3 regions of the Oceanobacillus sp. FSL W7-1293 genome follow, and region 3 is predicted to be linked to each of the others. Evidence: riboswitches for the same ligand, from Rfam matches in the RefSeq annotation. Region 3 holds a riboswitch; each other region holds the start of a gene.

Region 1 (2,273 bases), 310 kb from region 3:
ATTGCCTTTGAGACAGCCTGTATGATTTCGGTCGTATCCATGGTTTGAACAGCAGATGTTTTCATAATGCTTCCAAGCTGTTGTATCTGTTCTGGAGCAGGATAAGGCATATGTATATGCACTTTCTCTTCTCCCTTTTTAAAGGAAAGCACACGCTCCTCTATCTTCATCTTCTTTGCTTCAGGCGGCAGATAGCCGCCATACTCAACCGTTGACATGGTTATGTTCCTCCAGCCATTGCTTCGCAGATAATGAACATCCTTTAGGCTCCGCGCTTGCCTGCCGTCCCAGTAATTCAAACCCTGTTTCATGCTCCACCGCCAGGTCACTAGTCTGCACTGCCGGCACTGAATTGATATTCGCCAGATCAACATGAATAAGCAAACCCGCTTCGCCTTTTGGCATTTCTTCCCCGCTTACAGGGTCAACTACTTTAAAACGAATCCAGTGCGGATTTTTCTTTATATGCTTTTGTCCTTTACCAATCGCTGTATAATACTGTGTAGATAATTCTGTCATGCCATACATGTTCACCATATTCTCACGCTTCACATGAAAAATTTGTTCTAACTTTTCATAAAACTCCTCTTCTTCTAAGGATCTGGAAATATTCTTAAATCCACCCGTGTCAAATATAAGACTATCCTTATGTAAAGGCAGCGTTTGATCTATCTCCTCCAACGCATCAAATAAATGAACAAAGCTGTAGCTTGCACCGAGGACAATCACTGACGTATCCTTATATTCTTTCGTCCATTGAATGAATGACTGTACCTCCAATCCGCTACGTGTTACAAAATGCCTTGAATCCTTCGTCCCCTGATACTCCCGCAACATGGTCAAGTAATGGGCAAGCGATGAATTTGGCATCTCCTCTTCATCCGGGAATAGAATAGCTATTGGACGCTGCTCCTCACTAACAAACTGTTGAAAGCTGTTTCGTGCAGAAAAATCGTAAATATCTAAATTCTCATGATAATGCTTTCCTTGTTTCCTGCTAGTTGTCCCGCTGGTCATAAAAATACGCTCACAATCCTCCTCCGGAACCGTGCTTAAGAAAGTATTTTTAAAAGCTTCCGTAGATACAGCAGGAATATCCTTCCACGTACGGACTTGTCTGCTACCTATTCCATTTCGTCTACAAAATTGCTGATATGCTTCATTCTCTCTATACAAATATCCAAATAGTTGCACAGCAAGCTCATTAAACGTATATTTACTTTCTTCTGGTCTTTCGATAAACATCTGGATATCTTGTTTCAACACATTCTCCTCCATTAAACTAATTTTGATAACAAAAACAAAAACACCCTAGGCATTACGAGCCCAGGGTGCATACAATACTTCTTAAATAGAATGTAAATCTCGTATGTTCCCTACGCTGGCATCAACCAGATCAGGTTCAAAGGGTCTATATCTTACGGATCCTATCTCAACCAGCAACACTGGTCCCCCTACACTTTTATTAAATTTTTATAGCTATTATAATTAAAGCATTTCATAATTCACTCAACGAATTCAGAAGAATGGAAAGTGTATACAGCTTATTATTACTAAGCAAGCCATCACTTCCCTAGGCTAGAATTAACTAGATCAGATTCCAAGGGTAGAGTTCCCTCTCTTAGCAATAAAAATTGCTCCCCAAGTGAAAATTAAGATATTATATTTTCAATTAAAACATACCTGGTTTTGTCATTCAAGTTGTTTTTCCTTTCGAACTCATCATATGCCCTAATCTTCACTCCCACGCTGAGCATTGCTACCTATTTATTTTAACTTTTTCTTCGTTAATTATTTTTTTATTACGAAGCTGTATTACCTTACTCATAGTTAACACTCTGATTACAGCACTGTCATTGCTACTTTTGAAAAAAGCAAACTATCATTTAAGCAAATGAGTGATAGAAAATGAATCGGCTCAAAAACAGATTGGATTCCTATAAAAATAAATAACTAGCTAAGAAATCCAGCAATTTTATTATGTGATTTGTGAAAAAAACCTTTATACAAGTTCACCTATTTTATTGATGAAGCATGTTTTATCACCGGAGATGAGGGATACAAATGAAAATTATTTTTATAAAGGTAGTGACAAATTCAAAAAAATCAGTACATATGCGAAAATAAAATACCAGCTTCTTATCATGATGATGTTATTACAGCTGGCTTAGAAAGGAAACGAGATGCTCTTTTAATGACAAATAATAAATGGGATGAACTATATAATGATCAGGAATATAGATATGGAAAGGAGCCGAATGTCTTTGTTCAAT
Region 2 (2,273 bases), 1.8 Mb from region 3:
GGTAATCCACAGGCGGCATTCATCAGCAATAAAAGCAGCATGTCTGCCTCCTTCAATCACTGCCGGGTTGATGGTATTGGTTCCTGGGGGAAAGCCTGGATAGGATTTGGTCACTGCCCAATGTCGCTCCAGCTCCTGCAACACAGTAAGGAGCTTATTCATCTTTTCAATGGCGCTGGCCCCATTCATCCCGCCGCCTGCATGAATGAGCTGGCGACGTGTCCCATCATGGTGCGTGGACGGACTTTTCACTGTAATCCAGCCGGTAATAACGCCTCCTTGCCCATGTATTTCGCAATGACTTGTATCTGCAACAATGGCATAATCTGCTGTATACCCGCGTTCTCCGCATTGCTTCGTCCCTGCTTCCCCAACCTCTTCACCAATGACGGACTGCAGAATAACATCCCCGCCAAGGCGAATCTGGTGGTCATGCAATATGCGCATCGCAAATAAACACGCTGCCAGACCGCCTTTCATATCTGCTGCACCCCGCCCAAATAATGTACGCCCTTCCACTGCTGGCTGAAATGGTGCATGCTTCCAGTTTTCACCTTCCTCTATAGAAGCGACATCCACATGCCCATTAAGAATCAAGCTGTTGTATGTATCGGAAGCAGTTCCACGCAAACAGCCGACGACATTCGGGTCACCGGGATAAACCTCCCATTGTTCTGTTTCAAAATTCATTTCCTTCAAGTAGTTCGCAATATAAGCTTGGATAGCCTCTGTATTTCTTGCAGGCGGGGCTGGTGTTTCAAAACGAATCAAATCGCTGACAAGCGCTATTAATTCGTCTTCTCGATTTCGAATCTCCTGAATTAATCCATCCATTCAAAAACCTCCTTTCAAAGCACGCAAAAAAGCCGCCTCCTGATATAGAAAGCGGCAGAATAATTTGGTTCATTTACCTAAAGGCATATCCGCCCACTTCCCTCCGCTAGTACGAACTAGATCAGGTTGGTAAGGGTCAAGGCAATATACCTCTCTCAGCTTAATAAGCACCCCTAGTGGATCCATTGCGTATGTATTTATCCCTTTTAGATTACCATACAGTTTTGTAAGCGTAAAGCAGAATTTAAGGAAGGATGATTCTATACCCGCTTGTCTGTATACATATTGCTGTTTTTTTGCGCAATATCAATACAGATGAAATCCGGAATACGTTGTAACCTTCTTACAAAGGAGGTTACAGCTAGTGTACATAACTATCATAAAAAAAAATAAACGTGCCCGAAACTATCTGCTTGCTACTGCCAGTTCCAATTTAGGGAATGTGATGACTGGCATGGCTCTTTTATTTCTTGCTTATGATTTAACTGCTTCTAATGCGTATACCACGGGGATTGCTATCGCTCAAGTTGCTCCTTACCTGCTGTTCGGATTGATTGGAGGAGTTATTGCTGACTGGATTTCTAAAATGAAATGGTTGATTCGTATCGATTTATTTCGTTCTCCGCTTCTCATCGGGTTAGTTTTGTTAGACTTCTCCAATCAGCTTGCTTACTGGCATTTAATTATTGTAAGCATCTTGATTCATTTATGCGGATGCTTATATAATCCGGCGCATCGGGCAATTATCCCGCTTATCACGAGTGAAAGAGAGAGACCTGCAGTAAATAGTTTAACGGACACTGTAACACGGGGAATGACTGTTTTAGGACCTGTTTTCAGCATTATCTTCATGAATACTATTGGTGTGATCCACTTTTTCACGCTGGATGCACTCAGCTATCTATTGAGCGCGCTTTTTCTATCATTCATTCTTTTAAAAGAAGAGCAGACAGATAAAAAGCATTTTAATATATTCACAGCCATCCGGGAATTTGCTATATGGCTCCGTTCTCATAAAACCATCCGCTCCTTATTTGAGATGACAGCTTTTATTGTTTTCTTTAACACCTGGGTTTGGCAGGTTGGGCTGTTATTACTATTACAAGAAACGATGGCGAATGCAGAAGTATGGTACAGCGTTGTAACAGGATGGTTTGGAATTGTTGTTATTATTGTCAATTTGATTGTTCCCTATATCTTTAAACAATTCACGCTAAAAACCTACCTTCTCAGCTCCCTTATCTGGGGGACAGGCATTTTATTCTTAGGAGGTTTACCAGCTATCCCCCTGCTTGTTTTGGGAATTATCTGGGTAGCAGTCGGATTGCCTCTATCTGGGCTATCCAGGGTTTATTTACTGCAAAAGTATATTCCGCCAGATATGCTGGGAAGAGGTTTCAGTTTCAATGCCGTCCTGCTTTATTTTTCTAATTTTATTT
Region 3 (2,273 bases):
TTCTTCTCCATCGTATGCTACCTCTGTCGTAAATCCGGCATTCTCCATATTATATTTTAATAAAGTAACAATTGATTGCTCGTCATCCACAATTAGAATCTGTTTTCCCACTTAGAAAATCCCCCTTATTCATATATACGTTCTCTTAGACAAAAATTCCTTCTTTTAAAGCTCCCTTTTTTTGTTAGATGAAGATGTAAGAATGTATCTTTATATATTTTATTTTCTTTATTCTACCATTATTCACGTTCAACGCCTATTCCATAAGTAAATGTTAATAAAACTTAACAAAACTATCCAAATAAAAATAATGGTTTAAGAAAAACCTGAAGCAAGATGTGCTACAGGTTTTTGTGTGAGGGAGTTTTCTTTTGTTATACTTTTCCAACTAATGTTCTCGGCTGTTTATAAAACAGGAGGAACACAATAACAAGACTTAAAATAAAGGATGGAACCATATAAGATGAATTATATATTAATGAATAAAGCCACGCCGGCTGTCCTTCGACGGCTGAACCAAAGAAAACCATTCCGGCAATATAATGACATATAAAACGAGCAGCCGATCCCAGAAATACGCCAATTAAAATATAGACAAAGGATCTCTTTACCTGCTTGTTTTTCATGCTTTCGATAACCTGCTTCGAAAACACCCCGGCAAGCCCTACTACTGTAAAAGCTAATCCATACTCAATGATTCCCTGCACGGGATGCAGGATATAAGCTGTACCAGTTGCCACCTGTAATACTCCCCAAAGAAAACCAGATAACAAACCGCCTTTCAGACCCCAGCGAAAGGCTACAATGAAGACAGGAATCATTGCAAAAGAAACGGAGCCTCCTTGCGGCCAAAGCTTAAATCCTAACGGTAAAATATCCAGCAGTAATGCAAGTGCCGTAAAAATAGCTACTTCTACTAAAAATAGTGTTTTATTCTTCAATCGTCTCTCCCCCTTTTACATCGAACAATCTTTTTTAGACCACAAAAAAGCAATGCCAAGGGAGTCTTCTTGATGGCGGTATTCTTTAAAAAAATACATTTTAAAAGAATACCTTAAACTCCACTCACACATTGCTTTTATATCCATCAAAAAGTCCACAATCCCTACGCCAGCGCTAACTGACAGGTTCAAAGGGTCAGAACACAGAAAATGTCCACTCTCAGCCAAAGGCTCCCCTTGCAGGCTTTTTTTATTCACTTTTTTGTATAGGCTTAGTATAAATCACTTTCTAAAAAACCGCAATAGCCTCTTTTACTTTTCAACTCTCTTCGCTAACTCTAAAAATTCCCGCACATCCTGTTTACAGATTTCGATGGCATTTTCCCAAAACTCAGGCTTGGTCAAATCTACTTGCAAATGCTTTTCAGCAAGCTCTTCTACGGTCATTCTGCCGGTATCCCTTAATAAAGCAGTATATTTTGCCTCAAAATCTCCTTTATAATCCTTTGCATAAGCATAAATTCCCTGGCTGAATAAATAACCAAATGTATACGGGAAGTTATAAAATGGCACACCAGTAATATGAAAATGCAGTTTGGAAGCCCAGAAATGCGGATCATATTCAGACAGGCTTCCGCAGTAAGCTTCTTTCTGTGCTTCCACCATAAGTTCATTTAACCGTTCCGTACTGACCATACCTTGTTTGCGTTCTTCATAGAATTGTTTCTCGAATAAAAAGCGTGCATGGATGTTCATGAAGAAAGCCACACTTCGCGATACTTTATCCTCTAACAGCGTTAATTTTTCTTCATCTGTCGCCGCCATTTTCACCGATGCATCTGCTACGATCATTTCTGCAAAGGTCGAAGCAGTTTCCGCAACATTCATTGCATAGCCTTGATTCAAACCGTTCATATCGTTCATCACATACTGGTGATAACCATGTCCCAACTCATGAGCCAGGGTAGCTATATTAGAAGGCGTTCCGGAGTACGTCATAAAAATACGAGTTTGTTCACTGAGCGGAAAGCTTGTACAGAATCCTCCCGGACGTTTTCCTGCACGGTCCTCCGCTTCAATCCAGCGTTTTTCAAACGCCATTTGTGCGAAATCCGCCATTTTGGGACTGAAGCTGCGGAATTGCTCTACAATAAAAGCAGCTCCTTCATCATAGCTTTTCTTTTCCATTTTTGATTGAATCGGAGCATTTACATCGAAAATGCTTAATTTATCCAAATTTAACAGAGAAGCCTTTTGATGTAAGTAGTCTGCAAACAGGGATTTATGCTTTTCAATCGCTCCCCACATTGTATTTAATGTTTCTTCCTTCAT

The links. Region 3 has a riboswitch for thiamine pyrophosphate ahead of thiT (energy-coupled thiamine transporter ThiT). Riboswitches for the same ligand answer to the same signal wherever they lie in the genome.
Region 1: linked by a shared signal. The riboswitch ahead of MKY65_RS11990 (long-chain fatty acid--CoA ligase) and the one ahead of thiT (energy-coupled thiamine transporter ThiT) in region 3 are both predicted to bind thiamine pyrophosphate.
Region 2: linked by a shared signal. The riboswitch ahead of MKY65_RS21785 (acetylornithine deacetylase) and the one ahead of thiT (energy-coupled thiamine transporter ThiT) in region 3 are both predicted to bind thiamine pyrophosphate.

The regions. Positions count from the first base shown of each region.
Region 1 covers NZ_CP150212.1:2,447,118-2,449,390, reverse strand. The annotation lists gene MKY65_RS11995 (acyl-CoA reductase) at 1-218, opposite strand, end outside; gene MKY65_RS11990 (long-chain fatty acid--CoA ligase) at 205-1,263, opposite strand; TPP riboswitch at 1,357-1,466, opposite strand; TPP riboswitch at 1,554-1,654, opposite strand; gene MKY65_RS11985 (hypothetical protein) at 2,195-2,273, shown strand, end outside.
Region 2 covers NZ_CP150212.1:4,535,862-4,538,134, forward strand. The annotation lists gene MKY65_RS21785 (acetylornithine deacetylase) at 1-834, opposite strand, end outside; TPP riboswitch at 916-1,019, opposite strand; gene MKY65_RS21790 (MFS transporter) at 1,199-2,273, shown strand, end outside.
Region 3 covers NZ_CP150212.1:2,761,980-2,764,252, forward strand. The annotation lists gene MKY65_RS13580 (response regulator transcription factor) at 1-111, opposite strand, end outside; gene thiT (energy-coupled thiamine transporter ThiT) at 375-941, opposite strand; TPP riboswitch at 1,085-1,189, opposite strand; gene MKY65_RS13590 (M3 family oligoendopeptidase) at 1,254-2,273, opposite strand, start outside.